Regions from separate parts of the Gilvimarinus sp. DA14 genome, predicted to be linked through region 1. Evidence: riboswitches for the same ligand, from Rfam matches in the RefSeq annotation. Region 1 holds a riboswitch; each other region holds the start of a gene.
What was found. Region 1 has a riboswitch for thiamine pyrophosphate ahead of thiD (bifunctional hydroxymethylpyrimidine kinase/phosphomethylpyrimidine kinase). Riboswitches for the same ligand answer to the same signal wherever they lie in the genome.
Positions count from the first base shown of each region.

Region 1 (4,783 bases):
TCTGCAGCCAGTCACTGCCGGTGTCGTCCACCCGACTGACCCGCAGTGTGGTGGTATAGCGCATACGTTCGGTCACCTCGATACGCATCTCCCAGCTGCTGGCGCCCTGCTCAACGGCAAACTGCCAGCTATCGCGCGCCTCAAAGCCCGGTGTCAGCTTCAGCAGCAACCAGTAGTTGGCCTCACACTGGGCCATGTGCCGGGGAAAGTCGACTTTGTAGCGCTCTTTAATCGCGATGACGTTATACCTCTTGCATCAATTGCGGGCGATTCAGTGCCAACCATTGCAACGTAATCAGGGCCGCCGGATTATTCCAGCGACCGGTGTAAAGGGAGCCGAGTACAGCCTCTGCGCTGAGAACATGCATTTTAATGTCCTCGTGCTCTTCGGGCAGACCGAAGACGCCTCCAGCATCAGTGAGGTCGCAAAGGCCAATATACAAGTAGAGCTTCTCATCACAGCCGCCGGGGCTGGCGCGGTAGTTACCAATGTAGCGCAACTCCACCTCGTGAATACCCGCCTCTTCTACCAGCTCGCGACGGGCGACATCCTCAGCAGTTTCGCCCTCTTCCATCATGCCCGCCACGACCTCAAGACACCAGGGGCCGGATTCATCGCGCAGCGCACCAATACGAAACTGCTCCACCAACGCCAACTCATCGCGGCGCGCATCGTACAAAAGCACCCCCACGGCCTGAGGGCGGTAGACAATTTCCCGACTCAAGGGTTCGCCCCAATCGCCATCGGCAAACTGTCGATGGCGCAGGGTGACTTCATCGGCATGAAAAAAGCCCCGGTACAGCGGCTTGCGCTCCATTATTTCCACGTCGTCGCGGTCGAATACGGGCGGTGCAATCTCGGGGCTTTTACTCATACTTACCTATACCTTGTGATAAAGCTGCGAACCTGTCTCACGAAACTCCTCCGCCTTGGCCTGCATTTCGGCCTCGACATCCAGCATACGAATCACTTGTTCGCCACTGTCATCCAAACCAAAACCGTTTTCGGCGGCGTAGTCGCGCACCTCCTGGCTGATTTTCATGGAACAGAATTTGGGGCCGCACATAGAACAAAAGTGAGCCACCTTGGCCGAGTCTTTCGGCAGAGTTTCGTCGTGATATTCGCGTGCGGTGTCCGGATCCAGCCCCAGATTGAACTGGTCCTCCCAGCGAAATTCAAAGCGCGCCTTGGATAGCGCATCGTCGCGCAGCTGCGCCCCAGGGTGGCCTTTGGCCAGGTCGGCGGCGTGGGCGGCGATCTTGTAGGTAATAATACCCTCTTTTACATCGTCTTTGTTAGGCAGCCCCAAATGCTCTTTGGGAGTGACGTAACAGAGCATCGCGCAACCGTACCAGCCGATCATGGCTGCGCCAATACCCGAGGTTATATGGTCGTAACCGGGGGCAATGTCAGTAGTCAGCGGCCCTAGAGTGTAAAAGGGCGCTTCGTCGCAGCACTCAATCTGCTTGTCCATGTTCTCTTTGATCATGTGCATAGGCACATGCCCCGGCCCCTCGATCATGCACTGGACATCGTGCTTCCAGGCAATTTTGGTCAGCTCGCCCAGGGTTTCCAGCTCGCCAAACTGAGCTTCGTCATTGGCATCGGCAATCGAACCTGGCCGCAGGCCGTCGCCCAGGGAGAAGGACACGTCATAGGCCTTCATGATTTCGCAGATGTCTTCAAAATGAGTATAAAGGAAATTCTCTTTGTGGTGCGCCAGACACCATTTGGCCATAATCGAGCCACCGCGACTGACAATACCGGTGACCCGCTTGGCGGTGAGCGGCACATAGCGCAGCAGCACACCGGCGTGAATGGTGAAGTAGTCAACGCCTTGCTCGGCCTGCTCAATCAGGGTATCGCGAAAGATCTCCCAGGTTAAATCCTCGGCCACGCCATCAACTTTTTCCAGCGCCTGGTAGATGGGCACGGTGCCAATGGGTACATGAGAGTTGCGGATAATCCACTCGCGGGTCTCGTGAATATTCTTGCCCGTGGACAAGTCCATAATCGTGTCCGCCCCCCAGCGGGTGCCCCAGGTGAGCTTTTCCACCTCTTCTTCAATGGAGCTGGTAAGCGCCGAATTGCCGATATTGCCATTGATTTTCACCAAAAAGTTGCGCCCGATGATCATCGGCTCTAACTCTGGGTGGTTAATGTTGGCGGGAATGATCGCGCGGCCACGAGCCACCTCATCGCGCACAAACTCGGGGGTAATTTCAGTGGGAATAGCCGCACCAAAGTCATTGCCCTGGTGCTGTTTCTCCAAAACCCCCTGCTCGCGCGCTTGCGCCAGCGCCATATTTTCGCGAATCGCAATGTATTCCATTTCTGGAGTGATGATGCCCTGACGGGCGTAGTGCATTTGCGATACGTTCTTGCCGGCCTTAGCGCGGCGCGGGACCCGGTGATGGTTAAAGCGCAGGTGGGCAAGCTTAGGGTCGGCCAGACGCTCGCGGGTAAACTCCGAGTTCACTCCCTCCAGCAACTCGGTATCGTCTCGCTCTTCAATCCAGCGGGTGCGGATATCCGCAAGCCCCTGACGCACATCCACAGCAACCGCTGGGTCGGTATAGGGGCCAGAAGTATCATAAACGCGCACCGGCGGGTTGGTTTCACCGCCAAAATCAGTGGGGGTATCGGCCAGACTAATTTCCCGCATGGGCACGCGTATATCGTCGCGCGAACCTGTTACATAAATTTTTTCCGAGCGGGGAAATGGCTGCACCGAGGCGTTATCCACCTGGGCGCTTTCACTGAGCACGCGCTCGGCGCTCTGTTTATTCTGAGTCATGGGAAATCTCCTGGGTTATGGGTGCGGCACTTGCCACGGTTGCATAAGAAAAAGCGTAAAAATGATCCACCGGGCCATGTCCCCGCCCTACCTGTAATCGGTCGGCGGCAGTCAGAGCTCCGGTTAAATAGTGTTTGGCCTCACGACAGGCCTCGTAAGATGACAGGCCACGGGCAAGAAAAGCGGCGATTGCCGAGGCCAGGGTGCAGCCGGTGCCATGGGTATTTGCGGTGCGAACCCGCCGCGCTCTGAGCAGCTCGCAGCGCTCGGCATCGAGATACACATCCACCGCCTCATCCGGATGCTGCAAATGGCCGCCCTTAAGCAGCACGGCCTGGGCACCCTGTGTAAGCAGCGCCTCCGCCTGCCGGGTCATTTGCGCTACGCTTTCTGCCACGGGAGCATCCAGCAGCGCGGCGGCCTCGTGCAGGTTAGGGGTAAGCAGACAGGCGCGCGGGATCAGTTTCTGGCGCAGCGCCTGCAAGGCGTCATCGGCCAGCAGCCGGTCACCGCTGGTAGCGACCATCACGGGGTCTAACACTAAAGGAATGAAGGTGGGGAGTTCAGAGGCCAGGGCGGAGATAATCTCGGCGTTGGCGAGCATGCCGGTTTTAATGACTTTTACCGGCATATCCGCTAGCACCGACTGTACTTGGCGAAGCACAAAATCGGCGGATACAGACTCAACCGCCTGCACCCCCTGAGTATTTTGCGCGGTTAAGGCGGTGATTGCCGAGGCGCCGTAAACACCCAGGGCGGCAAAGGTTTTTAAATCCGCTTGAATGCCCGCCCCGGCTCCGCTATCGCTGCCGGCAACAGTCAGAGCAACGCAGGCAGACGTAACGCGATTAGGATATTCGGTGATGTTGGACATAAGCTGCTTCCTGGAGGGGGCGAGGAAACAGCGCAGCAACTGCCGGTGCGGCAGCGGCTTGAAGCCGGGAGCAGACGCCCCGGCAAATAGAATGGATACATAAATTCATAAGCGCTCGTTCCCTACGCCGGTACTAACCGGATCAGGTCGACGGGACTCTCTCAGCTTCACCACACGAAGCACCCCGACAAGACAGAATCGGCAGTCTAGAGAACTGCTCCGCGGCTGTAAAGCACAGCGTTTACGGTTTTTTACTAGCGGCGCGAAAAAATGAACGTTTATTCATCTCGACCTAGAGGACGCAAACCGCTAAACTCTGGCCTGTATTAAAATCGCACACAGTAGAGTGCAACTAAATTTGTGGAGCCAGCGTCTTTACCGCAGCAACGACCACAAAAACGGACGCAAGACCTACCGGGATACCAAATGAAGCAGACAAAACGTTATTTTTTTGCCGCGCTGATTGCGCTTAGCAGCAGCGCCCAAGCCGAGTCTATCCTCGACATTTACAACCTGGCACTGGAAAACGACCCCCAGTTAAAAGCCGATAGAGCGGCTTTCGAGGCGGGGCTAGAAAACAAAACCATCGGCCGCGCCGCTTTGCTGCCGCAAATTACCGGTTCTGCTAACGTCAGCTACAGCGAAACCGACTCGGAGTATGAAATCCGCAGCGGCGAGGCGGCCCTTACGCCCGCCGGCACTACCGAAAATGAAGTCAAGCGCTGGGGGCTGGATTTAAACCAGGCGCTGATTGATCTGAACGCCTGGCACACCTATCAGCAAGGTGCCGCATTGAGCGAGCAGGCCAAGGCGCAGTACTCGGCCGACCAGCAGAGTTTGATTGTGCGCGTCGCCGAAGCCTACTTTAACGTGTTGCGCGCCATCGACAATTTGGAAGTAGCCCTGGCCGAAGAGAAAGCTCTGGGACAGCAGCTGGAGCAAACCAAGCAGCGCTTTGAAGTGGGCCTGACCCCCATTACTGATGTGCACGATGCCCAGGCAGCGTACGACAGCGCCCAGGCCGCCACCCTGGAAGCGCGCGGCCAACTGGGTATTAGTTACGAAGCCCTGGAGGTACTGACCGGTCAGTCGCACGATGCTATCGCACCTT
Region 1 is NZ_CP100350.1:1,898,900-1,903,682, forward strand. It holds gene NHM04_RS08320 (DUF1249 domain-containing protein) at 1-196, opposite strand, end outside; gene NHM04_RS08325 (NUDIX domain-containing protein) at 243-875, opposite strand; gene thiC (phosphomethylpyrimidine synthase ThiC) at 882-2,798, opposite strand; gene thiD (bifunctional hydroxymethylpyrimidine kinase/phosphomethylpyrimidine kinase) at 2,785-3,672, opposite strand; TPP riboswitch at 3,775-3,869, opposite strand; gene NHM04_RS08340 (TolC family outer membrane protein) at 4,099-4,783, shown strand, end outside.

Region 2 (4,783 bases), 1.1 Mb from region 1:
AGCAGTACCGCGTCATACCCCATTTCCATCGCCTCGGCCGCCTGCGATGGTGCGCCAAGGCCCGCATCGACAATCAGCGGGCATGTGAAACGCTCGCGCAACGCTTTTAACGCGTAGCGGTTCAGCAGGCCGCGTCCGGTGCCGATAGGGGCGCCCCAGGGCATCAGTACCTCGCAACCGGCTTCCACCAGCTTCTGACACAAAATCATATCATCGGTGCAATAGGGCAATACTTTAAAGCCCTGGCTTATTAATTCGCGGGTTGCCTCCAACAGCGCAAAAGGATCTGGTTGCAGGTTGTAATCATCGCCAATAACTTCCAGCTTAATCCAGTCTGTGGCAAATAATTCACGGGACATTTGCGCTAAGTTAACCGCCTCTTTAACGGATTTGCAGCCCGCGGTATTGGGTAACAAAGTGCAGCCAGTGGCGCGAATATGCTGCCAAAAACGCTCCCCGTCGCCGGCGCTGGGGTTTTGCCGCCGCAGCCCCAGAGTCACGATTTCCGCGCCCGATGCAGTGACGCTATCGCGCATTTGTTGGGGCGACTCATACAGGGCCGTGCCCAGTAAAAAGCGGCTGTTAAATTCCTTGCCGTATAGCGTGATTTTATCGCTTTGCATGTTAACCTCCGCCTACAGGGGCTACGATATCGATCAAGTCGCCGCTGCCAAGCAAGGTATCAGCGTAGGCCGAGCGAGGCACGAATTCACCGTTGACGGCCGCGGCAAACTTTTCTGGTATTTGTTGCTCACTCTGCCAAAGAGCAGTGGCGTTGGCGAGGTCGGTACCGGCGGGCAGCTCGCAGGACTCGCCGTTTAAAAAGACTTCAATGGTGCGGTTACTCATACACAGGCTCACTGTTGAAAGAATTGTCTCTACGCTCACTCCTCTGTCGCCGTGCTTGCAGCAAATGAGCAAAAGGGCTTTGCCGCTGGGCGTCGAGCAAATGCAGCACATGATCGACTACCGCTGGCGCTAGCAGGTAGCCGTGTCGATAAAGTCCGTTGGCGCTGATCAGGCCGCGCTGGGCGCAAACGCTTGGCATATTGTTGGCAAACGCCGGGCGCAGATTCACGCCAGCTTCAAGTATGCGCGCTTCGGCAAAGGCCGGTGCCAGAGTGTACACAGCGCTTGAAAGCTCGAGGCTGGACTGCAATGAAATAGGGGAGAGGTCTTCGCTTTCAATTTGCGTGGCGCCGATAACAAATCGATTGCCAGGTTTGGGAACGATATACAGCTGATAGCGCGGATGCATCAAGCGCACCGGGCGCTGCAGTGTTACTTCGCATGTTTCCAGGTGTAGAGTTTCACCACGCACGGCGCGCAGTTGGATAAGTGCTGCTCTGGCACCAGCGCCGCGACAATCAATGACTACATCAAAAGAAAATTTTTGCCCAGTAGATTCGCTGATAATGGCAAAAGGCTCGGCGCTCACGGGGGTGTTTTCATATACGCGCACATCTTGCGTACTGATTTGCGCGCTTAGCTGTTGCAGCAGCTGGCGATTGTCCAAATGCGCTTCGGGCGAGAGTAATAAACCCCGTTGAAACTGCCCGCTTAAATCGGGTTCCAGATGCTGCAAATCGTCGCGGTGCAGGTGGCGGATGCTGCAGTCAGCGTAGTGCTGCAGGGGGCGGGTATCGCTGATGAACTGTTCCAGCTCGCTTTCATCTTGCGGGTGGGCCACCAATAAGCTGCCATGTTCGTGCAAGCAAGAACTCGCCTGTGTACCAATGTGGCTCAGCCATTCGCGCCAGCGCTCAATTCCGTAAACGCCCATAGCGTATACATCGGGGCCAGCTTCGGCCGCTTCGCTGATAGGCGCGAGCATGCCGGCTGCAGTGTGGGCGGCGCTTTGTGGTTTGGCGCTGCTGGCTGCATCGAACAGAGTCACTCTAAATCCCGCCGCGCTGAGCTGCCAGGCAAGCAATTGGCCGAGCAGGCCGGCTCCGGCAATGCCTATCTTGGCATCAGGTTTTAAATAAGAGAGATCTGGAGTCACTATTGCCTCGACACATGAGGCTGGAGCAGAGGGAGGCCGCCGATGCTGGCGCTACTTGTTCCCTCCGCAGGTGCCAGCCTGTTCAGGTTCCACGGGTTCGGCCGTACCGATCTCAGCCTTCGTACCACGCAGCACTGGGTCCAGTGTCTGGTTTTTGGTGGTCAAGGCGCCCCGACAAGTGCGCTCAATATAAAGACATTAGCTCGAGGTTGCAATCACCTCGCAGGTAAATTCACCCGTGCCGAGCGTGGTGTTGAGTTGCTGTTTGGGGCGTAAGTCTGAGGCGCTGCGCACCACCTGACCCTGCTCATCCCGCACCACGGCAAAGCCTCTGTTTAACGTTGCCAGGGGGCTGACACTGTCGAGCACGCGGGCCTTTTCGTGCAGTTGCTGCTGCCATTGCCCAAGCTGTCTGTGCATATTTTGCTCGAGGCGCTGGCGCAAGGTGTGCAGGTTGTTTTGTGCCTGTGTCAGGCGCGCTTGGGGGTTCTGGTTCTGTCGCCGTCTTTGCAGATCGGTAAACTGTTGGGCGCAATTGGCCAGGCGTTGTTGCATGCAGCGCGTCAGCCGAATTTCCAGTTGATCCAGCCTCTGAGATTGGTGGCGCAGTGACTCGCCCGGATGACGCAGCCGCTTTTGCAATGCATTGAGGCGGCTGTGTTGTTGCGCCAGCTGGTTGGCAATGGCTTTACCCAGCGCCAACTCCCTCTGTTTTAGAGCGTTCAAATGTTCGCGGATATCCGGCACGGCCATCTCAGCCGCAGCCGACGGGGTTGGCGCGCGGTGATCGGCGACAAAATCGGCGATGGTGAAATCCGTCTCGTGTCCCACCGCGCTGATCAGCGCAATAGGGCAGGCGGCGATCTGGCGGGCGAGCGCCTCGTCGTTAAACGCCCACAAGTCTTCAATTGAGCCGCCGCCGCGGGTCAGAATTAACAGATCAAATAGACCGCTGCGCTCGGCCAGTTGCAGCGCGCGGATAATCGCGGGGGCGGCGCTCTCGCCCTGCACGGGTACTGGCAGCAAGGTCACCTTTTGCGATGGATAGCGCCGCCTGATGACCGCCAGTACATCCCGCACGGCGGCGCCAGTGGCTGAAGTAATAACACCGATATGGTGGGCTTGCGGCGGCAGAGGTAGTTTTCGTTCGGGGGCGAACAACCCCTCGTTGGCGAGCTTGTGCTTTAGCGCCTCAAACGCGCGCTGTAGGGCGCCAAGGCCCGCTTCCTCCATGTGTTCGGCAATGAGCTGGTAGTCGCCGCGACCTTCATAAATGCTCACTCGAGCGCGCAGCAGCACTTGCTGGCCACTCTTTACTGCAAAGCGCACCTGTTGGTTGCGGCCGCGAAACATGGCGCAGCGCACCTGAGCTTTATCGTCTTTGAGGGTGAAGTACCAGTGTCCGGAGCTGGGTTGGGCAAAGTTGGAAATTTCGCCCTCAACCCAAATCAGTGGCAGGTGGGTTTCCAGCAGCTGCCGACTGATCCAGTTAAGCCGCGATACGCTGAGTATTTCGCGCTCGGCTGGCAGGTTATCGGGGTGGGGGTTATCACTTGAGATCGTATTCATCGCGCCATTGTAGCAGAGGCTTTTTGCGCCTTGGCAGTGTTTGTTTTCGGGCGCCGCCGTGCTTTGCTGGCAGTGTTACAAAAATAAAACAAATTCAGCAGGTTACAGTCCTGTCATGAATAGTTTTAAGTTTACCTGTGCGGCACTTTTGCGGTATACTTTCGCGCTTATTTTTCCCAAGCGCAAAGGTTGGATAGCTATGTTGCGAATCGCTGAAGAAGCACTCACGTTTGACGATGTTTTGCTGGTGCCCGGGTATTCCGAGGTGACACCTAAAGATGTGTCGCTAAAAACCCGTCTGACACGCGGTATCGCTTTGAACATTCCTCTGGTCTCTGCGGCAATGGATACCGTTACCGAAGCGCGTTTGGCCATCGCCATTGCCCAGGAAGGCGGCATCGGCATCATTCACAAAAGCATGTCCATCGAAAAACAAGCGCAGGAAGTACGCGCGGTTAAGAAATACGAAGCCGGCGTCGTCAAAGACCCAATCACCATTGAGTCGAACGCTAGTATTAATGATCTGTTGGCCTTGACTAAGGCCAACAATATTTCCGGTGTTCCGGTATTGGAAAATGGCGACCTGGTGGGCATTGTGACCCGTCGCGATGTGCGTTTCGAGTCCAACAAGGACGCGCCGGTCTCCAGCATCATGACCCCCAAAGAAAAGTTGGTGACCACCCTGGAAGGAACTGGCGCTGACGAAATTCGCGCGCTGCTGCACAAGCACCGGATTGAGAAGGTGCTGGTGGTGAACGAAGATTTTAAATTGCGCGGTATGATTACCGTCAAAGATATTAACAAAGCAGAAAAATACCCCAATGCCAGTAAAGACCCAGAGGGTCGTCTGCGTGTGGGTGCCAGTGTTGGCACCAGTGCCGACACCGACGATCGGGTGAAGGCACTGGTGGAGGCGGGTGTCGATGTATTGGTTGTCGACACCGCTCACGGTCACTCAAAAAATGTGATCGAGCGGGTGCGCTCAATCAAGCAAAAATACCCCGAAGTTCAGGTGGTTGGCGGTAATATTGCCACCGCTGAAGCTGCTGTGGCTCTGGCCGAAGCTGGCGCAGACGCGGTGAAAGTGGGTATTGGCCCGGGTTCAATTTGCACCACTCGCATTGTCAGTGGTGTGGGTGTGCCGCAAATTTCTGCCATTGCCAATGTCGTGGAAGCATTGCAGGGCACCGAGGTGCCGGTAATTGCCGA
Region 2 is NZ_CP100350.1:797,701-802,483, reverse strand. It holds gene NHM04_RS03380 (thiazole synthase) at 1-623, opposite strand, end outside; gene thiS (sulfur carrier protein ThiS) at 625-849, opposite strand; gene thiO (glycine oxidase ThiO) at 842-2,005, opposite strand; TPP riboswitch at 2,048-2,189, opposite strand; gene xseA (exodeoxyribonuclease VII large subunit) at 2,204-3,574, opposite strand; gene guaB (IMP dehydrogenase) at 3,774-4,783, shown strand, end outside.
Region 2: it holds a riboswitch for thiamine pyrophosphate, as region 1 does, so the genes downstream of both, thiO (glycine oxidase ThiO) here and thiD (bifunctional hydroxymethylpyrimidine kinase/phosphomethylpyrimidine kinase) in region 1, are expected to answer to the same signal.

Region 3 (4,783 bases), 900 kb from region 1:
CCTCAGTCAAGCGCACTTTGTTGAGATAACCGGTAAAGGTATAGCCCAGCTCAGCTTTGAGGATCGAGTTAATTTTACTGCGCCCGACTCCGGTCGCCGAGGCGATACCGTCCAGGTTCAACTCGCTGTTCGCATACTCGGTGGCGAGGTAACGCAAAATAGCCTCTTTATCGCGGTCGCGTCGGGGCTCTACCGACAACTGCTGATACGCCACCAGAGGTCGGTCCTTTTGCAGTTTGAGTTTAAGCGCATCGGTCAGCGCCCGCGTATGAGCGCGAAACAGCCAAATAATGGCCATCAGCCAAGCCAGCCCCAAAACCCCCGCCAGTAGATACAGGTAGCGCCAATCTCGCCCGCGCAGCTCAAGGGCGTTAATTTGCACCCGCGCCGAATCCAGCATGGGGCTTTGATGGGTAGAACCAAAAACCAATCGCGGTACCCGGTTAAGCTGGTAATCAATCATCGAGAGCTTGAGCTCAAACTTATCCAGCCACCACTGGGGCGTCTCCAAGCGAGTCAAATCTAACTCGACGGCGGACCACTGCTCGTCACAGGAGAAATAGGTCGCCGGCGAGCGATAGCTTAGCGGATCATCTTTTTGGGTGATGCCGGGCTCAAAGGTATGGGCGGCAAATGCCAGAACATTGGCAGGGACGCACTTCACGTTAAAGCTCAGCTTGTGGTATCCGGTAAGATCCAGCATGGTCGGCTGCCCGCCGTCATCGGTAAAGTTTAACGCCACCCCTGCATAGGGATACTGAGCAACATCGGAAAGACTCAGCGAATAATCAAGGCTGTAGCGGTCATCGTGGAATGTTACCTCTGAGAGGCCACCTTGGGAGTGATCCGTCTCGGCGCTCAGATGCCAGGGCAGCTCGCTCTGCGCTGCAGGCAGTAATGTGCGAGACGAGAATGTATTCTGGATACACCAATAACTGAGCAGCGCACTGAATAACAACAAACCTAGCAGCAGCGTGGCCACTTTTTTATAAAATTTCAGCATTACGGGTAACTTTAATTTTTTATCACTTCCTATCCTACCGCTAATTTCCCACTCAAAGTAGCGTCTAGCACGACGTCAGATTGGCATTGAGCAGCATTGGGCGTAAAATAGTCCGACGCTTAAATCCTCGGGGTGGCCGCTTTCTCAGGCCTGAGAAAAACCCGTTGAACCTGATCCGGTTAATGCCGGCGTAGGGATAGGACACTCTCTCATATCCGCGCTTATTTAGCATGCCGGGTCTCCTGTTGCTGTTGGAGACTCTATGAAACTCGCACACTTTGCTTTTGCCACTTTACCTTTCGCCATTGCCGCCCAGGCGCAGGGCAATACCATTGAAGAAATTCTGGTGACGGCGGACTTTCGCCCCACGAACCTGAGCCAGTTGGCCACCAGCGCAAGTGTTATTGATGCTGAAGCCATCAACGCCCGTGGCGCCGAGCACCTGGCACAAATTTTAAACACCGCCCCCAATGTGAATTTTTCCACCGGCGCCTCGCGCGGCCGCTTTTTTCAAATTCGCGGTATCGGTGAGCGCAGCCAATTTATTGAGCCGGTTAACCCGTCCGTTGGCCTGCTGGTCGATGGCATAGACTTAACCGGCATTGGCGGGGCAGCAACCACGCTGGACATTGCCCAGGTGGAAATTTTGCGCGGCCCGCAGGGCACACTCTATGGCGCCAACGCCCTGGCAGGCTTGATAAATATGGTATCAGCCGCCCCCACCCAAGAGTTCGGCGGCGAAGTGAACGCCACCCTGGGCGACTACAATATTCAAACCCTGAGCGGAGCCATTAGCGGCGGGCTAACCGATACCCTGAGCGCCCGCGTCGCACTGGAGCAGCACAGCTCCGACGGCTACCAGGACAACGCCTACTTAAATATTGACGACAATCAGAATATCGACGAGCAAACCGCCCGCGCCAAACTGCGCTGGCAGCCCAGTGATTCGCTGCAATTGGATGTGACCGGCCTGTACGTCAATGTCGATAACGGCTACGACGCCTTCTCTTTGGACAATACCCGCACCACCCTGTCGGATAACCCCGGCCACGACCGCGCCGAAACCACAGCTGGCTCGGCGCGCTTGCAGTGGCGCTTAAACGATGCGGTCTCACTGGTGGCGCTGGGCAGTCACGCACAGTCGGATACCGAATACGGTTTCGATGAAGACTGGACCTACGCAGATATTTGCAGTGACTTCACTTGTATTTATGACGGCTACAGCTCAACCGATAATTACCTGCGCGATATCGACAACACCACCGCCGATTTACGCCTGGTGTCCAACAACGAACGTCACGAATTCGGTTGGGTGGCCGGCGTGTATTACCGCGACCAGAACGAGAGCTTACTGCGCGAGTACACTTATGCAAGCGGCGACTTTACCAGCGATTTCAGCGCCGAAAACACCGCCCTGTACGGCCAGTTGGATATCCCGCTAAGCGCTGCGCTTAAATTAGTCACCGGCCTGCGCTATGAAGAGCGCAGCGCCGACTACCGCGACAGCGACGAGGTAAGCTTCTCCCCCGAAGACGATATGCTGGGCGGCAAGCTGGCGCTGGAATACCACACCGATACCACCTTGTATTACGGTTTGATCTCGCGCGGTTACAAAGCCGGCGGCTTTAACAGCAACACCGCACTGCCCGAAAGCTCGCGGGAATATCAGCCGGAGTTTCTGTGGAACTACGAAGTGGGCGCCAAGTTTGCCTCCAACGATAGCCGCATCACCAGCAATATCGCCGTGTTCTACCAAGATCGCGACGACGTGCAAACCAAGCAATCGCTACTGCAACAAATTGATGGCAACACCTGCCCCTGCAGTTTTGAAGATTACACCACCAATGCCGCCGCAGGCCACAGCTACGGTTTAGAAGCAGACATTAATTGGCAGGCAAGCGAAGCCTTGCGCTTGTTCGCAAGCCTGGGGTTACTGCGTTCGGAGTTTGATGACTTTCAAAGCTTCGCCCACGCTGACGCCAACCCCGGCGAGGGCGAGGCTTACGATTTATCCGGCCACGATTTACCCCACGCCCCCCACTATCAATTTACCGCCGGTGGCGAATACTTTTTTACCGACCACTGGTTTGCACAGTTAGAGGTAGAGGGAAAAGACAGCTTTTATTTCTCCAGCCGCCACGAAGCCCAGGCCGACGCCTATGAATTGCTAAACGCCCGCTTGGGTTACACCGCCGCGCACTGGGAGCTGGCGCTTTGGGGCCGCAACCTGACCGATGAGGATACCCAAACCCGAGGCTTTGGCGCCTTCGGCAACGACCCGCGCAAAGGCTACGCCACCGAGCCCTATTATCAATTTGGCGAACCGCGCGTCGTGGGTTTGTCCGGCACTTACCGCTTTTAAGGAGCCATGCAATGAAACTGACCGCCGAACTGAGCATGTACCCGTTTAACGAAGCCTATATTCCGCCCATAAAAGGCTTTATCGACTGGTTAAATCAGCAAGAGGGCTTGCTGGTCTCCACCAACCCCACCTGCACGATTGTTACCGGCGACTATGAGCGGGTTATGCAAGTGCTGGGCGAAGGCATGCGCTACAGCGTCGAAACCTGGGGTAAAGCCGTGTTTGTGAGTAAATTTTTGCCGGGCTTTGAGGCCCTACCCGAGGCCGATGCGTGAGTGACGTCAGTGCGGTAATCGCCCAAGCCTGGGCGCAGATGTCCGGCTGGGAAGTCGCCGCGGTGATTCTCGCCATCGCCTATTTGCTGCTCGCGGTACGACAAAACAGCCTGTGCTGGTATTGCGCATTCGCCAGCACCGCTATTTACACGGCGCTGTTTTGGGATGTTCAGCTGTTGATGGAATCGGCACTGAACGTTTATTACATGGCCATGGCCATCTACGGCTGGTGGCAGTGGCGCCACGGCGGGCAGCAGGATTCACCATTGCCCGTGCGGCGCTGGGGCATCAAACAACACAGCCTCACCTTCGCAGCCATTGCGGCTATTACCTTGGTATCGGGCACCCTGTTAAGTCGCTATACTGAGGCCGCCTGGCCCTATGTGGATTCGTTCACGACCTGGGCCAGTGTTATCACCACCTTTATGGTGGCCCGTAAAATTCTGGAAAACTGGTTGTATTGGATGGTGATTAACAGCACCTCGATATTTTTATTTATTGATCGCGGCCTGTATTTAACCGCGCTACTGTTGGTGTCTTATCTCATCATTTCCATCTTCGGTTTAATTAACTGGCAAAAGGATTATCGCCGACAGTATCGACAACAACCCGCCTATGGCTGAACACAATATTCTGCAAGCCATACTCGCGGGCTGGCGAGACTGGCCGCTGCCATTAACGGACCCACCTAAAGTGCTCGGCCCTATTCCCGGCGGGCGTACCAATCGCAATATCAAGCTTGAAGGGGCGGGCTACAGCCAAGCTTTTATTCTGCGCATTAACAACCCGCGCGGGCGCTTGCTGGGCATTGACCGCGACGATGAGGCGCAAATTGTTCACACCGCCGCCGTCGCGGGCTTAACCCCCGAGCCGATATACCGCGATCCGGCCCACCGCTTTGCATTACTGCCTTTTGTTAAAGCCCGTACCTGGACGGCAGCCGATTTTGCCAATCCTATGCAGCGCAAAAGGCTGTTGGCACTGCTGGAGAAAGTCCATAATTTATCGCCCGCCACCGACCGGCGCAGTTATTTACGCTACCTGGAAAGCTACTGGCAGATTCTGCAAAAGAACACGCCCATAAATACCGAGCTAGCCGAACGCTGGGCAACATTTTCAGCCAGGCTCGCCGCCTTTGACCAA
Region 3 is NZ_CP100350.1:2,795,233-2,800,015, reverse strand. It holds gene NHM04_RS12295 (AraC family transcriptional regulator) at 1-1,003, opposite strand, end outside; TPP riboswitch at 1,122-1,218, shown strand; gene NHM04_RS12290 (TonB-dependent receptor) at 1,266-3,365, shown strand; gene NHM04_RS12285 (hypothetical protein) at 3,377-3,640, shown strand; gene pnuC (nicotinamide riboside transporter PnuC) at 3,637-4,263, shown strand; gene NHM04_RS12275 (choline/ethanolamine kinase family protein) at 4,256-4,783, shown strand, end outside.
Region 3: it holds a riboswitch for thiamine pyrophosphate, as region 1 does, so the genes downstream of both, NHM04_RS12290 (TonB-dependent receptor) here and thiD (bifunctional hydroxymethylpyrimidine kinase/phosphomethylpyrimidine kinase) in region 1, are expected to answer to the same signal.